Regions from separate parts of the Pedobacter cryoconitis genome, predicted to be linked through region 2. Evidence: riboswitches for the same ligand, from Rfam matches in the RefSeq annotation. Region 2 holds a riboswitch; each other region holds the start of a gene.

Region 1 (7,174 bases), 1.9 Mb from region 2:
TTACAATAGTTACCTCGTCGGCAAGCATTTTTTCAGGCTCATTAACGATATAAAAAACTGTTTTTCCTTTCTGCTGTTGAATGTCAAGATTGAAAATGATCTTATTTCCATCATTTCTTAAAAGTGCAGCACGCCAGGCCCCATGCCGAAGAGAAGTCTGTGCAGAAGCACCAAGAGATAAAAGAGCAAATAAACCTATAGCAAGGGTCTTTTTATACATATGCGTAATTAATTTTTGATCGATTGTTATCATAATGGACGAATATACTACATGTAATTAAAATCTACTAACTCTGTAGAGTAACAATACCGTCAAATTATCATAATGCCGGTTTGAGTTCCCATTGATAGTGGCTTTCATTCGTCCCTATCAAACTAAATCCCAGGGATTTTAAAACTTGTTGTGAACCTCTGTTTTTGACTTCGCAACTTGCTGTGATCACTTGTAATCCAGGTTGTTGAAATGCCCATCCGATCAAGCCCTTCACGGCTTCGGTTGCATAACCTTTGCGCCGTGCACCCGCTATAATTCCATAACCCACATCTGCTTCTCCTTTTAAATCAGGTAAACCTTTAAAACCAGTATCCCCAATAACAGTATGTGTTTGCTTTTCAATAATCATCCACGATTCAAAACCAGACGGAGTGCTTACCAGGTCAAGTTTATTTATAATCCGGGGTAATGTATCCAGCATATCAGCATCCGGCCATCCATCACCTGGCTTTAAGCCTAAAGCATTTAAACCGCTAAAATCCTTTTTCAACACCTGTTCACAAATGGAATAGGTAAAAGGAATTAAATAGAGTCTTTCTGTAATAATCTTTTTAAAGGACATTATATTTTTGGTTACCACACCTAACGTAATGATAATTTTCAGGATGATTGCATATTTTATTAAATCATTTTAGGGTTATTTCTTCGTACCCCTAAAATAATTACGCTTGAAGCAGGAACCTGTAATCAAAATTTCCATTTGCTTTTAGCAACGGAAATTGGCGGCTTAGGTTGAATGAATTGCATTGTTAAGCTCTGATAAATTGTGTAAGCTTGCAAATCATGGAAAATCAAAGGAAGCTCAGGCCTGTCATGTTTGTTGGAACCTCATCTGATGTAGGTAAAAGTGTGATTACTGCCGGATTCTGCCGGATCTTTAAGCAAGATGGCTACAGGCCTGCACCATTTAAGGCGCAGAATATGTCGCTTAACAGTTATGCTACTCCTGAAGGTTTGGAAATAGGCCGTGCACAAGCAGTGCAAGCAGAAGCTGCCGGGATTCCCTGTCATACCGATATGAATCCTGTGCTGCTTAAACCAACGAATGATCAAACGGCACAAGTGATCCTGAATGGGAAATCTATTGGAAATCAAAGTGCAAAAGAATACTTCTTATCAAATGATCGTGCAACCCTCTTTGAAGAAGTTAAACTCGCCTATCAAAGACTGGCCTCCCGCTATTCACCCATCGTTATGGAAGGGGCGGGGAGCATCTCTGAGCTGAATCTTAAAAAAAGAGATATTACCAATATGAGGATGGCCATTGCAGCTGGTGCAGCAACTTATCTGGTGACAGATATTGACAAAGGCGGTATTTTTGCCAGTCTTTATGGAACGATGCAGCTGCTGGAGCCAGAAGAAAAAGCATGTATCAAGGGAATTATTATTAACAAATTCAGAGGCGACCCGGATCTTTTCCAGGATGGAAAAAAGATGATAGAAGATTTATGCGGAGTTCCTGTTATCGGAATTATTCCCTACTTCAAGGATATCTTTATCGAAGAAGAAGATGCCGTTTCTCTGAAGCTCAAAAGAAATCAACCTGTGCCGGGCAAAGTCAATATTGCGGTGGTTTTAGTAAGCAGAATGTCTAATTTTACTGATTTTGACCGGTTAGATAAAGATAGCCGGGTCAATCTCTATTATACCCATACCGCAGCAGGGATCGCTCAGGCAGATATTGTAATCCTTCCTGGCAGTAAAAATACTATCGAAGATCTGATTGAACTCCGGCATAACGGATTGGCAGAAGCGATTATCCTGGCGCACCAAAACCAGCGGACCGTGATTGGTATCTGCGGAGGATATCAAATGATGGGGAAAACTATTAAAGATCCCGGTCAAATAGAATCTGCTGCAGGAGAAATTGATGGTTTAGGTATTTTACCCGTCGAAACCCTTTTACGCGATGAAAAAACGACCAGACAATGTAGTTTTACCTACCGTGATTTCTCTGAAAAATGTATTGGATATGAGATTCATATGGGGGAGACTAAAGTTCAGGGAGCACCACAACCTGTAGCCCATTTAGAAGAAAAACAGACTGATGGCTATTTTTTATCAGAAAAATGCTGGGGTTCCTACCTGCATGGTATTCTGGATAACGAGGTCGTCATCAATGATTTGGTTGCCCCCTATACCGATTTGCAAGTACCGTATGTAGATTATTTGCAATTCCGAAGCGAACAATATGATAAATTAGCGGTATTGTTAAGAGAAAACCTGGATATTGAACAGGTATACCAGCATATAAAAGATTAATAAAATGTTTCAGGGACACGGAGACGATGGATATTTACATCAGCAAACATTAGCAGCAGATTTTAGTACGAACGTATGGCATGGTGGAGCACCAAAAGGCCTGAAAGAACATCTTTTTACGCAATGGGACCACGTGCAGCGTTATCCTGAAGTACTGGCAGAAAGCCTTACTCAAAAGATAGCCTCTTTCTATGGCTTTAAATCTGAAAATATATTGGTCACCAATGGTAGTACCGAAAGTATTTATCTGGTTGCTCAGGCTTTTAAAAATGGGAAATCAACAATAACTATCCCTGCTTTTGCAGAGTATGAAGATGCTTGTAAATTATTCGGGCATCAGCTGCATTTCCTGAATTGGGACGATTTGGAGACCGGTATTTCCAGTGATACCGGATTGCTATTTATCTGCAACCCGAATAATCCTACCGGATCAGTTTTTAAAGAACTGGAAACCTTAATTCATAAACATCCAAAAGTCCTGTTTGTTGTTGATGAAGCTTTTATTGAATTTACTTTATCGATTACCTCAGTACTTGGTTTAATTGAAAAATACAGCAACCTGATCGTTTTACGCTCTATGACCAAAGCCTATGCTATTCCGGGTTTAAGGTTAGGTTATATCGCTGCCAATCCAGTGTTAATTGACCGGTTAAAGTCATTTAAATTGCCTTGGGCAGTGAATGCAATGGCTATAGCAGCCGGTCATTTTATTTTTGATCATCTCCATACGATACAAATTCCCCTGCAGCAATTGTTAACAGACAGGAATGAGTTGATCAGGAAACTGGAGGGCAGTCCGCTGAAAGTTTATCCCAGTCATACCCATTTTTTTCTGGCTACTACAAATCAGCATACCGGCGCGATATTAAAACAGTTTTTACTAAAAGAATTTAATATATTGATCCGTGATGCGGGGAATTTCAGAGGACTTACCGAAAAACATATCCGTATCGCCACTTTAAGTCAAAATAAAAATCAATTGCTGATTAATGCTTTAGCTGAATGGAAAACTATATAATCATTGTAATTCCCTTGCTTGCAGGTTATCTGCTGGATTTACTCTTTGGTGATCCCGAAGGTTTACCACATCCAGTCCGGTTTTTTGGCAGTCTGATCAATTTGGGTGAAAAGTACCTGAATCAGGGGAAATTCAGATTTCTTAAAGGAATGATCATGGTGCTGATCTTATGTTCCGGAACATTTTTAGTTTTTTACGGAGCGATCCATTTTATGCTGAGCCACAGTGTGCCTGTATATTTTCTTTTTGCCACTGCTTTTGTCTATTACGCTCTGGCTAATAAAGGACTGATTACCGAAGGGAAACAAGTTTTTGATACTTTGAAATATAAAGGGCTCGAAGCCGGGCGCAAACGCTTATCCCGTATCGTAGGGCGTGATACATCCAATCTTGACGAACAACAGATCCGTGTTGCCGTTTTTGAAACTATGTCAGAAAACCTGAGCGATGGCGTAATTGCACCGCTGTTTTTCTACTTTATAGCTGGTATCCCTGGTATGCTTACTTATAAAATGATTAATACATTGGATTCCATGATCGGTTATCGCAATGACAGGTATGAATATTTTGGGAAATTCGCAGCGCGTCTGGATGACGTTGCCAACTTTATTCCGGCAAGAATAACAACCGTATTAATGCTGCTAGTAACTTTTAGTATGCGGGGCTGGCAATTCGTAATGAAATATGGGCATCAGCATCAAAGCCCGAATGCTGGTTATCCTGAAGCGGCACTCGCCGGTATACTGGATGTTCAATTTGGGGGGCCGAATGTTTACCATGGGATTTTGGTTGACAAACCACTTATCGGTAGCAACAGCCGTGAAATTAAACACGAAGAATTCAAAATAGTGAGCAGTATCAATCAGGGGGTTTGCCTGCTCATGGTGCTATCCATCAGCATCTATTTCTTTCAGCTCTAAACACTCCATGACCAGTCCAGTACAAAAATATATCATTAGCGGAGGCCCCGGCTCAGGTAAAACAACCCTGATTAACGGATTGCAGCAACAAGGTTATTTTTGTGCTGAAGAAATATCCAGAAAGATGATCATTCAGGAGGCCGCAAAAGGATCATGTTGTTTGCCCTGGATAGATATTTCCTGTTTTTCAGCTAAAGTTTTTCGGGAAATGATCCTTTCCTGGAATCAGGCACCTGCAGATCGTATTGTTTTCTTTGACCGTGCTATTCCTGATATTATTGCTTACCTGAATGTAGCTGAAGTCGCTGTTTCGGAAGAATATTATACTGCTTTAGCGCTTTACCCTTATCACAAGCAGGTTTTTATACTCCCACCATGGGAAGCTATTTATGTAAATGACAGTGAACGCTGGCAAACCTATGAAGAGGCAGTGCTCCTGAACGAAGCCATCAGTAAGGCTTATACTGCCTGCGGATTCGAGCTGATTGATGTTCCCAAAAACTCGCCGGCAGCGCGCATTGCATTTATCCTCGATTTTATCTAGGTTTGCAGTCTTAAGGCTGCATTTTAGGGAAGCATCTGTTTTAAGCGCATTAAAAATTGAACAAGTGCCCGTAAAATGCTTTAAGGGAATCCCGGCGTAAATCCGGAACAGTCTCCGCTGCTGTAAACCTCGTTATTGAACTGCTGTTAAAACCACTTTCGCAAAGAAGGGAAGGTCGCAGTTTGAGGAAGTCAGAAGACCTGCCTTAGGAATAGTTATTAAATGCTTTCGGAAGAAAGGCTAAACTTTATGATGAAAAAAACAAATTATTCATCATTCAGGGGAATATTCTCCTGTCTGATCGTTTCTCTGTTGCTGATTACCTCCTGCAAGCAGAACCAGTCTGGCCAAAAACATACCTCCGCAAAGACCGGCAGTGCGGCAATCAAATACGCCAAAGGCTTTAATATCGATTATTATGAGGACTATAAAGTGGTCAGTATTTATTCCAGTATGGGCGCACATGCAGACACCGTTCAATATGTTTTATTAGCGAAAGGGGCAAAGGCTCCGGAAGGCTATAAAAAAGCACAGTTGATACAAATTCCTGTCCAAAGCCTAATAGCCATGTCATCTATGCACATCGCATTAGCTGATTTTGCAGGTTCAGCAGATGCAATAACAGGTTTGGGGAGCTTAAAATATGTAAGTTCTGAAACCGTAAGAAAAAACATAACTGCGGGTAAAGTCAAAGAAGTTGGTATAGACGGAACCATGAATGATGAAATGCTGATCAGTATGAAACCAGGTCTGGTGATGGTGATGGGAAGCCCTGATGCTAAATTCAGTAAATACGAAACGCTGACCGGTGCGGGTGTACCTGTAATGCTCAATTCTGAATGGCTGGAAACTACGCCGCTTGGCCGTGCAGAATGGGTTAAGTTAATGGCCGCATTGATGGATAAGGAAGACTACGTTAATACTAAATTTGATGCAGTAGAAAAAGAATATAACCGCCTGGCAGCCATAGGGAAAAAAGCGGTAACTAAGCCTACGCTGGTTTGTGGGATGCCTTATAAAGGAACATGGTATGTACCGGATGGTGACAGTTACATGGTTCAGTTTCTGAAGGATGCCGGCACAAATTATAAATGGGCAGATGTTCATGGAAAAGGTAGTTTGCCACTTAATTTTGAAACTGTTGCCCCAGTTGCCCTAAAGGCAGATTTCTGGTTGAATGTAGGAACCGTAGATAGTAAAAATGAGATCAAAGCAATAGACAATCGTTATGCTGATTTTAAACCATTTAAAGAAAACCACATTTTTAACTTTAATAAAAAGGTAAATGATATTGGTTCCAATGATTATTGGGAATCCGGAGCTGTTAACCCACAGCTAATCTTAAGCGACTTAATCAAGATCTTTCATCCCGAATTACTACCGGATTACCAGCTCGTTTATTACAAGCAATTGAATTAATCCTAAGAAATTGAACAAAATAAAAGTTTTAGTATTGCTCGCCATATTAGTGGTGGCTTTCTTGCTTGATGTAGCCCTTGGTTCCGTCCATATCCCTTTGAAAGACGTAGTCAAGGTCTTATTTAGCGCTGATTCAGGAAATGATACCTGGGTTTATATCATTGAAAAAATCAGGTTACCTAAAGCCCTGACAGCTGTTATTGTGGGCTGCGGCTTATCTGTCAGCGGTTTACAGATGCAAACACTTTTCCGCAACCCACTTGCAGGGCCTTCAGTTTTAGGAATAACTGCTGGTGCTAGTTTAGGGGTAGCCCTGGTCATGCTGTCTGCCGGGAGTATTACCAGTTTATACACCATTAAAGAATTGGGCATTTCGGGAAGCTGGTTAATTATTGTGGCTTCTTCTTTAGGAGCAGCATTGATCATGATTTTGATCGTGTCCATTTCCTCTTCTTTAAAAGATAACGTTATTGTATTGATCGTTGGCGTGATGATTGGGAATATCACACTTTCAGTAATTAGTATCTGGCAGTATTTTAGCTCACCTGAGCTGATTAAAGATTATTTGCTCTGGACATTTGGTTCTTTGGGCGGGGTAACCGGCGGGCAACTGTTAATTTTAGCCATTGTCGTATTTGCGGGCTTATTAATTTCATTCCTGTCTTCAAAATTGCTGGACGCTTTACTCCTGGGCGACAATTACGCCAGAAGCATGGGGTTGACTGTAAAGCGTGCAC
Region 2 (7,174 bases):
GAGGAGAGAGAATGTCCTACTGGCCTGTTTGGGTTATTTCTTTTTCTCTTCGTCCTTTTTCTTTTCCTCTTCTTTTTTCTTATCCTTTTCTTCCTGACGTTTCTTTCTTCTGAGCTCGCGTTGCTCTTTTCTGGTCAGTGGTACTGTTGCTGGTGTCAGCTGTTTTACTGGAGCTTCAGGAGTTTCGCTTTTTACTTCATCGGGCTTTTCTGCAGGTTTCTCTCCTTCTGCAGGTACAGCAACGTGTAATGAATCTGTAACTACGCTATCTGTTTTAGCTGTATCTACTGCGTAAACCGGGGTAGGGCAGTTATAGTTTCTTGTAATGGGTACAGTTGCTTTTGGGAATGGCCCGTAAGTGTAACCTGTACTCTTATCATGGTAGACCTTTTCCATAAACTTAGCGAAAATAGGTAGAGCGGTACGTGATCCTTCACCAGTTTCACCATTCTTAAAGTGAGCTGAACGTTCATCACAACCTACCCACACACCTGTTACCAGGTCTTTGGTAATGCCCATATACCAGGCATCTACATAGTCTGAAGAAGTTCCTGTTTTACCACCAATCTGGTTATTTTCTTTCCAAAGGTCCCATTCCCATAATGCTCTTGACGTTCCTCCTGGTTCATCCATCCCGCCTCTGAACATATAAAGCATTAGCCAGGCAATTTCTTCAGAAATTACCCTTTTAGTTTTAGCGACGAAATCTTCCAGTGAATTACCATCCTGATCCGTAATTCTTTCTACTAAAATTGGGTCTGTTCTTACTCCTTTATTCAGGAATGTTCCATAAGCTCTCACCATTTCAAATACAGAAACATCATTAGGGCCTAAACTTACAGAAGGCACAGATTCCAGATGACTGTCAATACCGCACTCATGCGCCCATTTAACTACATTTTCCCAGCCTACTTTTTCTGTTACCTGCGCAGTAATCGTATTAATTGAACGACCCATTGCCGCACGCAGTGAAGTTTCACGGTAACTGTTATCCCAGCTGGCATTTCTAGGTTCCCAATATTCGGTTTTACCTTTTTCTTCGTATTTGATTTTAACTGGCTTGTCAATGAAAGTATCACAAGGGCTCATGCCGCTTTCAAAAGCAGCAAGGTAAGCGAATGGTTTGAAAGTTGAACCCGCCTGACGTTTAGATTGGTTTACGTGGTCATATTTAAAGAACTTATGATCTAAACCACCTACCCATACTTTGATCTTACCATTGAAAGGATCTAAAGTCATCATCCCGGTATTCATAATTTTGCCGTAGTAACGGATAGAATCCAATGTAGAGAAAAGTGTGTCACGGTCACCTTTGTAGGTGAATATTTTCATCTTTTTCTTCTTGTTGAAATAAGAGGTTACTGAATCAGGATTGTTTGGGTATTTTTTCTCCAGCATGGCATAAATCGGAAGATTCTTCATTGCACGGCCAGGATAATCTACTTTCTTCTTTTCAGAATCCTGCCATGGGTCTTCTTTTCCCCAGACGCTGTAAAACCTGCGCTGAACAACTTTCATTTGTTCTGCTACAGCTTCCTCCGCATATTTTTGAAGTTTAGAGTCAATGGTGGTATATATTTTAAGGCCATCTTCGTAAAGGTCATATCCGTTTTTATTACACCAGGCTTCCAGGTATTTAGCTACTGCGGCCCTCAGGTAGGAATCGCCATCACTGCCTTCATCTTCTCTGCCTTGTTTAAGTTTTACTGGTGTATTTTTATATTGCGTAAGTTCAGCAGCAGTAATATAGCCGTACTTATTCATTTGGGATAAGGAAACGTTTCTTCTTTCCAGAGCCCTTTCAGGATTTCTGATCGGGTTATAAGTAGTCGTGCCTTTCAGCATGCCCACTAACATAGCAGATTCAGGTACGCTCAGCGAATCAGTTTGTTTATCAAAATAAACTCTCGCTGCTGTTTTAATCCCGTAAGCATTGTTCCCGAATGAAACTGTATTCAGGTACATGGTAATAATCTCATTTTTAGAATAATTGCCTTCCAGTTTTACAGCTGTCATCCATTCTTTTAACTTGGAAACGATAGTTCTGATGACAGGAATATGCTTGATAAAGCCTTGTGACTTGTTATACCTTGTGCGGTACATGTTTTTTGCCAGCTGTTGGGTGATCGTACTTGCACCTCTTTTATCGCCTGTGGCTGTTGAAAGACCGCTTGATAATAATGACCTGAAATCAATTCCCATATGTTTGTAGAAACGGACATCTTCTGTTGCGACCAATGCATTGATTACACTTGGTGAAATCTGTTTGAAAATAACAGGGGTACGGTTCTCTTTGTAGTATCGCCCTATTAACTTCCCGTCTGAAGTGTAAAGTTCCGAACCCACACTTTGCGTAGGTAGTTTAATATCCTTATAGGAAGGAGAGTAGCCGAACAGCCACAGAAAATTCAGTTGAAGTGCACAGAAGAAAATGATGATACAGAAAATAAATACGGAGAAGTAACGCAGGTATTTATTATGGATCTCTTTAAACATATAGTATGGTCAAAAAATTAGTAAAACAGTGTAAGCTTTGCTGAGCCTATATCCAAATCAAACCCTTTAAACGAAATCGTTGGATTCTTAAGTATATATACTGGAAATATAGCTCAATTTAGAAGGCAAAGAAAGACAATTTAAACCAAATTCAGAATTTTATAAACAAGAAATAGGTACGGGTAGTATTTGATATGGCTTGATTTTTGGTAAATTGAAATCCCGTCTGTTCAGATGCGATTTAAATGATACGATCAATGAGTAAAGAAACCAACCGCTTTTTAGCGCCCGCAGGTCAAAAGATAAAGTTAAAAGACTACAGTACCCATTATAATGGAGATCTCGGTAAGAAAGTTGGTAAGGCAACGCTCGCCTCTATTAAGGAAAAATTAAGCAATCATCAGGAAACATTGTATGCTGAAAATTCACATTCAGTACTGATTATTTTTCAGGCGATGGATGCTGCAGGAAAGGATAGCGCAATTTCGCATGTGATGTCTGGCTTAAATCCTCAGGGTTGCCAGGTGTTTAGTTTTAAAACACCCAATTCCAATGAATATGCGCATGACTTTTTATGGAGACACTATCTTGCGCTGCCTCAAAGAGGTAGAATTGGTATTCATAACCGGTCACATTACGAGAATGTACTTGTTTGTAAGGTTCACCCTGAATATATATTAAATGAAAGAATTCCGGGGTATGAGGACGTTAAAAAAGTAGATAAGAACTTTTGGAAAGCGCGCTATGAAAGTATTCGTAATTTCGAGAAACAACTGACTGAGAATGGAACGATCATCCTTAAGTTCTTTCTTTATGTTTCGCAGGATGAACAAAAAGTGCGTTTTCTGGACCGAATAAATGATCCTGCAAAAAACTGGAAGTTCTCCTCCGCAGATATTGCTGAAAGAGCGTTATGGAAAGATTATATGGTAGCTTACGAAGATGCGATTACAGAAACATCGACTAAAAATGCACCCTGGTATATTATTCCAGCTGATAAAAAATGGTTTGCCCGTTTGACCATTAGCCAGATCCTGGAAGAAACTTTCAAAGGAATGAAACTCAAATATCCTGTACTGCCCACTGAGGAAATGGAAAAATTAGAAGGGTACAAGAAAAATTTAATGGGAGAGGAGTAAAAAAAATTAAATAGCATGTCATGCTATATCGCTTATTTTAATAACTTTGCGTCGCTTTTGGTTCCTGATCTCGCTGGTCAGGATTAAAAGGGAATATGGTGTAAATCCATAACTGTCCCGCAGCTGTAAGCTCCTTAACGGAATCCATATCCAGCCACTCATGTTAAAAACACGGGGAAGGCATGAATCTCCGGGAGTAAGTCAGAAGACCTGCCTCTAGCCTTATAATTTCATAGCTTTCGGGGATTGAAGCTAGGGGTGAGTGCTTTTATTGACGTAATCATTTCCTTAATCTGCTGTTTGCTGTGGGTAACCCTCACAACAAAATGACTAAAAGAAAATTTGCCTTTGATGGCATTTGTAATTCTTTTTTCGGCTTTTCTGCTATACTATGGCTTGGGATTTTTGTGCCTTATAATTCTTCAGCACAAACCGACTCCGTAAAGAAGGCGAATGAGCTGAAAGAAGTTTCTATTCGTGCTATAAAACTTGGCAAACGTCAGCTTTCCGCTTCCCCATTACAAATCCTGTCTGGCAAAGATCTCGAAAGATTAAATAGTTTATCGGTTGCAGATGCGATCCGGTTTTTCTCTGGTGTACAATTGAAAGATTACGGAGGGATAGGGGGCTTAAAGACGATTAACGTCAGAAGTATGGGCACTAACCACACCGCCGTATTTTATGATGGTGTACAATTAGGGAATGCGCAAAATGGACAAGTCGATCTGGGCAAGTTCTCCTTAGACAATATCGAAGAAATAGAACTTTATAATGGACAGAAGAGTACTATTTTCCAATCCGCAAGAGGTTTCGCCTCTGGAAGTTCTCTATACCTGAATGCCAAACAACCTGAATTTGAAAATGGGCAGACCGATCACGTTAAAGCTGCTGTTAAAGGAGGCTCATTTGGGCTGATTAATCCAAGCGTGTTATGGCAGCATAAAATCAGCGATGCCATTTCTGCTTCTTTGAGTACGGAATATAAAAATGCGAATGGACGCTATAAGTTCAGGTATACCAACGGAGTGTATGACAGCACATTTGTAAGAAAGAATGCAGACATCGAAACGATGCGTGCAGAGGCAGGATTGAATGGCAAATTGCAAGATAGTAGTGTTTGGGCAGCCAAAGTGTATTACTATAAAGATCATCAGGGTTTGCCTGGTGCAATTGTCAGTAACAGGTATGACTTCACTCAGCGTTTATGGAATGAGAACTTTTTTGTTCAATCCAGTTATAAAAAAGAGGCGGGTAGATATAACCTGATGGCCTCAGCAAAATACGCCAGGGATTATGTGCGCTATCTGGATCCGGATTTTGTGAAAGACAATGGATTCCTGGATAACAGATTCAAACAACGGGAACTCTATTTATCATTGACCAACCGGTATAAAATCAATTCATTCTGGGATGTAGTTTTATCGGGTGATTATCAGTATAACACTTTAGATGCAAATCTGGACTACTTTGCTTATCCCACAAGGAATACCTTCCTGACAGCATTAGCTACCCAAATTCATTTTGAAAGAATTGATGTGCAGGCAAATTTACTCAGCACTTATGTAAATGATAAAGTAAAGCAGTTTTTTTCTGCGGGAAACAAAAATGAGCTCACACCTACGGTAATGGTTTCGTGGCAGCCATTTGACAGCCTGAAGGAATTCCGTATACGTAGTTTTTACAAGAGTATTTTCCGGATGCCTACTTTTAACGATTTGTATTATACCTCTATTGGCAATACATTGCTCAAACCAGAATATACCAAACAATATGATCTGGGACTGACCTATATCAAGACTTTTAAAGGACAGAAATTACAGCAAATATCAATTCAGACTGATGCTTATTACAATAAGGTAAAAAACAAAATTGTTGCTGTACCCAGTGCAAACTTGTTTCGCTGGAGCATGCAAAACCTGGGCAGAGTAGAAATCAAAGGGCTGGATGTGAATGTACAGACCGCATGGAATATCGCCACGGATCTTTCCTTGACTACCGGGTTAACTTATACCTATCAACAGGCGCTAAACGTAACTGATAAGAACCTGAATTATAGAAATCAGATTGTATATACACCAGTAAACAGCGGCTCCTTTATTTTGGGCGCTGACTGGAAAAATCTGGCCATGAATTATAGTTATATCTATGTTGGTCAGCGGTTTAATCAGGGAGCCAATAATGTATATAATTATGTACCTGCCTGGTATACGCATGATATTGCCTTTCATTATACCAAAGTGTTGAAGCACGATCGCTTTCGTCTTTCTGCTGAAGTAAACAACTTCCTGAATCAATATTACGATGTGATTGCCAATTTCCCGATGCCTGGCCGTTCGTATCGTTTCACCATAGCTTACTCTTATTAAAATATAACCTTAAATAATCAAACATGAAAAAACAGCTCCTTTATCGTTTATCACTGGCCATTATGGTATCAGCATCCCTGTTTTCTTGCAGGAAGGACCCTCAGCCAGCTCCTGAACAAGTCGAAATACTGGAACCAACACCATCTGGTCCTGTAAAAGGCCTTTATTTACTCAATGAAGGCAATATGAATATGAATAAAGCCTCCTTGGATTATTTAGATTTTTCTTCTGGTTATTATAGCCGGAATATCTATAACCAGGCCAATCCTGAAATCGTTAAAGGCTTGGGTGATGTGGGGAATGATATAGGTGTATATGGTTCTAAAGTATACGTAGTTGTGAATCTCTCTAATAAAATAGAGGTTTTAAATGCTAAAACCGGTAAAAAAATCGGTCAGATTCCTTTCACCAATTGCAGATACATCACTTTCTATAAAGGCAAGGGTTATGCAAGTGCCTATTTAGGTACTTTAGGTGATCCTACAGCTGGCAATGGTGTTGTTATTGAGATCGATACGGCAACACTTACCGAAAAAAGACGTGTTGAAGTTGGTCGTCAGCCAGAAGAACTGGCTGTAGTGAGAGGTAAATTATTTGTAGCCAATTCTGGTGGTTACAGTGCTACAAATTATGAAAGAACGGTTTCTGTGATTGATCTGAATAGCTTTCAGGTAACGAATAAAATTGATGTGGCTATTAATCTTCATCGCCTGAAGGCAGATAAATATGGTGATTTGTATGTGAGTTCAAGAGGGGATTACATGAATATACCTTCTAAACTTTTCGTTATTGATACCCAAACTGAAAAGGTGAAAAAATCATTTGATATAGGAGTAAGTGAAATTGTAATAGATGATGATCTTGCTTACTACTATAGTACTGAATATAATTATGAAACGGGTGATAATAAAATTACCTATGGAATGATTGATGTGAAAACAGAGACTCCATTGAGCAAGAGTTTCATTACCGATGGTACAAATAAAGAAATAACAATTCCTTATGGAATTGCGGTTAACCCGATTACCAAGGATGTATTTGTGACTGACGCAAAGGATTATGTTTCTCCTGGTACTTTATATTGCTTTAATTCTGCGGGTATAAAGAAATTTCAAGTAACCACAGGTGATATTCCTGCACATTTTGCTTTTGTTTATTAACCAATCAACCAGA
Region 3 (7,174 bases), 600 kb from region 2:
GTTCTGGATTACGCACTAGATCAATATGCAATGCATGAACAGGCAATGATGCTGCTAAAACCAAATTATCTTTTAAACCTTCAAAATAAGTAGCTACCAGGATTTTTAGCAGTGGAAATTTCTTTTTCAGCTCAACGTAAACATACTGGTAAGCTTCTTTCGCCTGAGCATTAATATCTAAAGCAAGAAATGGCTCATCAAACTGTATCCATTCCGCGCCATGCGCTTTTAACTCTGTTAAAATCTCTACATAAACTGGAAGCAAACGTTTCACCAAATCCAATTTATCAAAGCCTTCCTCCTTTTCTTTGCCCAATAACAAATAAGAAACTGGTCCAATGATTACAGGTTTACTATTGATCCCTAACCGCTTTGCACTTACAAACTCGTTAACGATTTTATTAGAGAATAATTTGAACTCCTGATTTTTATAAAATTCAGGAACGATATAATGGTAATTTGTATCTAACCATTTTGTCATCTCCATCGCTGTAATGTCCAATCCTTCCTTCTGATATCCCCTTGCCATAGCAAAATACAAATCCATTTCATTGTTGGATTTTAGCGCTACCTGGTTATAGCGTTTTGGGATAGCACCTACTGTTAAGGACATATCCAGGATCTGATCATAATACGAAAAATCGTTAGAAGGGATCAGATCTATTCCTGCTTCCTGCTGTAATTTCCAGTTGTGCTCGGATATATTTTTGCCTTTACTTAATAATTCGGTTAAGGAAATCTTGCCTGACCAATATTGTTCACAGGCTTTTTTTAGTTCTCTGTTGCTACCAATTCGTGGGTAGCCAAGGTTGTGCGTTTGCATCTTTGTTCAACTTTTTAAATGGTTAATAATCATTGTAAAAAAATTTCCCGGTTATTGCTTAATATCCGGCGTTTTATTCGCTACAATCAGTTTTTAATTCCTAACAAATGTATATATGAAGATTTTAAAACTACACAAAACGCAATAAATAAGGATAAATAACTTTTTAACGATCAATCATAAGCATATTATGCTTTTAAGTGATTATTTTTGATATCACTAAGGGAAATTATTCTATGGAAGAACTGGACGGCACAGATTTATTACTATTAAAGATATTAGGTAACAATTCAAATTACACAATAAAAGAGCTTGCTGCCAAAGTAAGTTTATCACCATCTCCTGTTTTTGAGCGCGTGAAAAGGTTGGAAAGTAATGGATATATTAAGAAGTATATTGCGATACTTGACCCCGAAAAATTTAACCAGGGATTTATTGTTTTTTGCAATATCAAGCTTAAACAACATGATAGAAAAATAGGCCATCAGTTTGTAGAAGATATTTTAAAGATCGATGAAGTTGTGGAATGCTATAATATTTCGGGGGATTTTGATTTTATCTTAAAGGTTTATGCCAGGGATATGAAACATTACCAGGATTTTGTTTTCAACAAATTGGGGTCTGTTAAAAGTATAGGAAGTACACACAGTACTTTTGCAATGGCAGAAATAAAAAACTCGTATAACATTAGTTTTTAAAAATTAACCCGGGTCCAAAGCCGGGTTAATTAAAAATTTACTGGATTAAAACAGGCTTATTATCCTCATCAATCGCTACTAATGTAAAAGCACCGCAGACAACTTTCTCCCTGAACTCTTCCCTCATTTTTTCTAAATAAACTTCTACTTGAATGGTGATACTGGTATTGCCAATATACTGCACCCGGCCGACCAATTCAACCATGGAACCAGCAGGAATAGGCTTTTTAAAATCTATCTGACCACTGCTTACCAGTACAAAACTCTTCCTGCAAAACCGGGTAGCAGTCATAAATGCCGTTTCGGTCATCATCATTAATATTCTTCCGCCGAACATCGTATTGTGATGATTGGTCGTATCAGGAAATACCACTTTAAAAACATGCGTTTCCGATTGATCGATTTTTTCTTCTGTTGTCATGTATAACCAAGTTTATTTAAAACAGGAAGTTGGAATTTAAGATTGTTTGTTTGCATTGTCAGTTTTTTTAGAAAAATTAGCTTCGGTTAAAATGTTCTTAGATTTTTAATACAATGCTGCTGACGGGAAGATTTCAAAAAAAAAGGAGGAATAAAAATACACGGCAATACCAGCACCTGAATACCAGGGACGTATTTTTTCATGTATGAATAAACATCTTTCAGACTAAAGGCTTCGAATCGCGAAAGCATTGTCCATTCGGAATAGGCAGGTCTCCTGACTTGTAACGATTTTCATCATTCTATGGGTAGAACAGTGGATATTTTTTAAATGAAAACCTTTTTTAGTTACTTACAGTTGCGCGACAGTTCGTGATTTACACACGATTCCCTATTAATCTACAATTAAGTATAACCATTTCCGTTTGATGTAACATGCAAAGAACAGTTTTGCAATGTAGAAAATAAAACCAGCTAAAATTAGCTTAACACCGTTAATTGTTCACTTTAATTTTACCCAATTTATAGATTACATTTTTTTAAGCACACCTACAGCATTTAAACGCAATTGACCTATTCTTAAAAGACTTGAATCAATACTGCTGCTACAAGCTCTAAGAATATCTCTTTAATGAATGTTGGCTAGCAAGGATGTGATAACATCAACTCTTATTGTTATAGACAGGATATTAAGTTCATGTTTTGTTTGAAATAAATTCCGGATATTCAGCAAAAAACAGTGTATGCTTGAACAATTAAAGAGAAAATTCCGGATGAGCGATAGTCAGTTTGCCGGATTTTCGGGTTGTCTTAAAAAACTGAAAGTCCCGGCAAAAACAACCTTGCTTGAAGAAGGCGAACTTGCAAAAAAGATATTCTTTATTGAGAAAGGCTGTATTCGTGTCTGGTTTAATAATGATGGCAAGGATCTCACCACGCAATTCTTTTTTGAAAATGAGACGGTGGCTTCCATAGAAAGCCTGAAAAAAGGAATACCAAGTATGCTCAACATAGAAACTATTGAGCCGTGCATACTCTGGTATATCAGTAAACAGGATCTGGAAAAAATACTGTCAGAACTGGAAAACGTACAAGAATTGAAAAACGAATTTATCAATAGCTTATTCGACCGGATGTTTCACTACATGAACCATTTTTTTTCTTTTCTCAGAGATTCTCCGTTAAAACGATACCAGGCATTGATGCAGGAAAAGCCAATGATCATTCAGCGGGTACCTCAGCATTATATAGCATCCTATTTAGGCGTAAGTTCCGTTCATCTCAGCCGTATTAAAAGCCAGCTTATCAAAGAGAAGTCCTGATTTCATTTGATAACAAATGTTATCGCGGACTGAGTAGTGCAGCCGTAAATTTGCTGTATAAATTGATAAACTATGAAAGCAGCAATAATATATCAGGCAGGAGAAATACCTCAATATGCAGAAATACCTGAACCAGTGGTTCAGCACGATCATGAAATTTTAGTGCAGGTAAAAGCCGTATCTATCAAAAACCTGGATAAATTAAAAGCCAGTGGCAAGCATTATTCTTCAGAAAAAACAGCTAAGATACAAATAGTAGGTACCGACGGAGTTGGAACCTTACCAAACGGACAGCGCGTTTATGGTGTTGGTACTTCTGGTACGATGGCAGAACAAGCAACATTTTTAAAAGAATGGTCTTCACCTGTACCCGATGGATTGGATGACGCTACTGCCGCAGCAATGCCAAATGCAGCTATGGGTTCAGCTTTGGCATTGCGTTTCCGTGCCGGATTACAGCCTGGGGAAACAGTTTTAATCAATGGTGCGACTGGTTTTACTGGTAAAATGGCCATTCAGCTTGCAAAATATTATGGCGCAGGAAAGATCATTGTAACCGGAAGAAATGAGGAAATATTGAAGACTTTACCTGCCCTTGGAGCAGATCAGATCATCTCCCTGAATCAGGACGATGTTTCTTTTGTTGACCAGTTAAAAAAGATACACGCAATAACACCTATTAACGTCGTTATCGACTATTTGTGGGGACATTCCGCAGAACTGATTCTCTCTTCCTTAAAAGGCAACGGAACTTTCTCTGCCCGTACCAGATATGTATCTATAGGCTCGATGTCGGGAGACACCATCAATTTATCCTCACAAATACTTCGCAGCATTGACCTCCAGCTTTCCGGCTCCGGTTTGGGAAGCTGGACAAAAGAAGAGGTCGGCTTGCTTTTTCAAGAGATTCTTCCGGAAATGTTTCGCCTTGCAGCAAATCAGCAACTAAAAATGGAGGTAACCACAGTTCCGATTCATGATATTGAAAAAGTCTGGGGCAGCAAAATCACAGATGGGAAAAGACTTGTAGTAATTATTTAAGGGCTTTTTTAAATGCACATTAAGAATAAGAGGGAGGTTACCCCCTCTTATTTACGTTTAAAGCCTTTCTATTACCTGAACAGGGAGCGCAGTAAATCCTGCAATTTTATCAATATCAAATTTTTCCTCTTTCATTTTTCTTGCGATGGCAACGGCAGTTTCATACTTCCCTTTTTCCATTCCTATTTCTAATCCTTCCTCTTTACCTTCCTCTCTTCCCATTTTTATCCCTTCCTCCTTCCCCTCTTCTTTCCCTTGTTTTATCCCTTGTATTACCCCTTGTATTACCCCTTGTTTTATCCCTTTCTCTCTCCCTTCTTCTTCTGCTCTTTCTTTTAAACATTCAAACAGGCCTTCTTCATCTTCTTCTTTCTGTAAAGCCGATATATATAAAAGTTCTTGTTCTGGCGATAGTCTACTCATTTCGGCGATTTTAAATATTTTTTGAAATATACGTTTATCCAGATACTTAGGAATATTATTCAGACTGTGCATGTGTTTAAGCATATAAACCCATTTATCCAGCTGATTCTTCAGTTCTTCTTCTTTCTTCTCAAATTTAGGAAGTTCCAAAAACTTAAATCCCAGTCCATTGTGGAATATTTTACCTGTACCTGTATTGACCAGTGAAATACTTTGCAAGTAATGATCACTCAGGCAATTTTTCATCTTAAAATCCAGAATTGCAATCAGAAAAACTTCTTTCAATTTAACTCTCCAGTTCCCCTTGCCTATTGATTTCTGCTGGTGAATCAGCCTGCTCAGATAAAAAATACAGCGGTCTTCAAAATTATCATGGGCTGCCCGCTGCATCTCCACAATAAATTGCTCCCCCTGATTTCCCGTACACAGCAAATCGAAGCAGATCTTTTTTTGATCCTTGTCATCACCTGCAAGTTCAGTTGGGTTGTAAACAATATCAATAATATGCTTTTCTCCGTCGAACAGTGCGTTCAAAAAGTCAATCATGACTTCTTTATTAGGCTCACCGCCGAAAAGATGTTTAAATCCAAAATCTGATAATGGATCAATGTATTTATTTGTTATAGCTAACATAATTCTTAATGATTTAGGTCAAGCTACTCCTGTTTTACATTTAAAAGGTAATAAATATCACAATTGTGAATAAAAAAAATAAATAAGAAATTCATATAAAGATTTTTAACGCTATATCTCCACACTTTTTGCCAAATGGCAATTCTTCTTTAACCAAGACTGATTAACTTTGGATATGGAAGAATTAATTAACTACCTCCTTCAGTTTGGACACCTCAGTCAGGAGCAGATTGCAATGATTCAATCCAAAGTAAAACCAAAAACAATAAAAAAAGGGGCATACTTTTCACAAGCTGGTCAAATAGCAGATAAAATAGGATATATTACCGACGGTGTATTCAGAGTCTGTTATTATGATAAAGCTGGTGAAAGTTATACCCGTTATTTTGTTTATGAAAATCGCTTTATAGCCGACATCAACAGCTTTCGTGATGAAATACCTACTGCAGAATATATTGAAGCAGTGACAGATTCTACCCTGCTGGTCTTTTCCAAAGCAGGTTTTGAAGAGCTTTCCAATACAATTACCGGTTGGAGCAATCTCTTTTCAAAGATCACTTCGTATGTGATGGAAAACAAAATGAGAGCAAGCAGTAATATGCTGGTTCAGGATGCGCAAACCCGTTATTTGCATTTTCTTGACCATTACCCTGGCCTGGCTAACCGCGCCCCACTTTCCATGCTGGCCTCCTATCTTGGAATTACAGCATCCTCGCTGAGCCGTATCAGAAAAAATTACTAATTTGTTTTTTTGCCATTTGGCAATTGACACCTCCCCGGTTATCCACAACTTTGCTTCAACAAAAAATAATAGATAATGGTTGTTGATGTTTTATTAGGCCTCCAATGGGGCGACGAAGGTAAAGGAAAAATTGTGGATGTTTTAAGTCCGGATTATGATTTGATTGCCCGTTTTCAGGGAGGCCCGAATGCTGGACATACCCTGGAATTTGAAGGCAAAAAGTTTGTACTGAATACAATTCCTTCGGGCATATTCTTTGAGAACACGATGAACCTGATTGGAAATGGGGTGGTTATCGATCCGGTTGCTTTAAAAAGGGAACTGGACAATTTAAAAGAAGCAGGACATGATTTATTTGCAAAGAAAAAGTTGATGATTGCAAAAAAAGCACATCTGATCTTACCTACACACCTGCTGCTGGATACCGCTTCTGAAAAAAGAATGGGCGATAGCAAAATTGGTTCTACACAAAAAGGAATTGGACCTGCATATATGGATAAAACCGGCCGTAACGGTTTACGCATTGGTGATTTCACTTTACCAGACTTTAAGCAGCGTTATGAAAAACTGGTTAACAAACACAAAGCTATACTACAATCCTTATATGATGAAGTGATAGACTTCAGTGAACAGGAAAATGCATTTTTCGAAGCACTGGATTTGATTTGCCAGTTTCCATTAGTGGATTCAGAGCATGTAGTCAATGACTATATAAAACAAGGTAAAAAGGTATTGGCTGAAGGCGCACAAGGTATGATGCTGGATATTGATTTTGGTTCCTACCCATTTGTGACTTCTTCAAACACCACTACTGCTGGTGCCTGCACAGGATTGGGTATTGCACCTAACCAAATTGGTGAAGTAATTGGCGTTTTCAAAGCTTATTGCACAAGAGTAGGCAGTGGCCCCTTCCCTACTGAACTTACGAATGAAACAGGTGAAGCATTACGTACTAAAGGGCACGAGTTTGGGGCGATAACCGGAAGATCCAGACGTACAGGATGGATTGATCTGCCTGCATTGAGATATGCTATTATGATTAATGGAGTCACACAGCTGGTGATGACTAAAG

The links. Region 2 has a riboswitch for cobalamin ahead of AY601_RS11490 (TonB-dependent receptor plug domain-containing protein). Riboswitches for the same ligand answer to the same signal wherever they lie in the genome.
Region 1: another riboswitch for cobalamin. It lies ahead of AY601_RS03895 (ABC transporter substrate-binding protein); the one in region 2 lies ahead of AY601_RS11490 (TonB-dependent receptor plug domain-containing protein).
Region 3: another riboswitch for cobalamin. It lies ahead of AY601_RS09350 (acyl-CoA thioesterase); the one in region 2 lies ahead of AY601_RS11490 (TonB-dependent receptor plug domain-containing protein).

The regions. Positions count from the first base shown of each region.
Region 1 covers NZ_CP014504.1:912,673-919,846, forward strand. The annotation lists gene AY601_RS03865 (peroxiredoxin family protein) at 1-253, opposite strand, end outside; gene AY601_RS03870 (GNAT family N-acetyltransferase) at 321-836, opposite strand; gene AY601_RS03875 (cobyric acid synthase) at 1,058-2,536, shown strand; gene AY601_RS03880 (pyridoxal phosphate-dependent aminotransferase) at 2,541-3,554, shown strand; gene cbiB (adenosylcobinamide-phosphate synthase CbiB) at 3,539-4,474, shown strand; gene AY601_RS03890 (AAA family ATPase) at 4,482-5,018, shown strand; cobalamin riboswitch at 5,064-5,241, shown strand; gene AY601_RS03895 (ABC transporter substrate-binding protein) at 5,268-6,437, shown strand; gene AY601_RS03900 (iron ABC transporter permease) at 6,448-7,174, shown strand, end outside.
Region 2 covers NZ_CP014504.1:2,781,371-2,788,544, reverse strand. The annotation lists gene AY601_RS11500 (penicillin-binding protein 1A) at 34-2,496, opposite strand; gene AY601_RS11495 (polyphosphate kinase 2 family protein) at 2,754-3,635, shown strand; cobalamin riboswitch at 3,677-3,868, shown strand; gene AY601_RS11490 (TonB-dependent receptor plug domain-containing protein) at 3,962-6,001, shown strand; gene AY601_RS11485 (YncE family protein) at 6,025-7,161, shown strand.
Region 3 covers NZ_CP014504.1:2,176,721-2,183,894, forward strand. The annotation lists gene metE (5-methyltetrahydropteroyltriglutamate--homocysteine S-methyltransferase) at 1-823, opposite strand, end outside; gene AY601_RS09345 (Lrp/AsnC family transcriptional regulator) at 1,060-1,521, shown strand; gene AY601_RS09350 (acyl-CoA thioesterase) at 1,559-1,942, opposite strand; cobalamin riboswitch at 2,191-2,376, opposite strand; gene AY601_RS09355 (Crp/Fnr family transcriptional regulator) at 2,685-3,263, shown strand; gene AY601_RS09360 (quinone oxidoreductase family protein) at 3,336-4,304, shown strand; gene AY601_RS09365 (Rpn family recombination-promoting nuclease/putative transposase) at 4,362-5,360, opposite strand; gene AY601_RS09370 (Crp/Fnr family transcriptional regulator) at 5,536-6,102, shown strand; gene AY601_RS09375 (adenylosuccinate synthase) at 6,178-7,174, shown strand, end outside.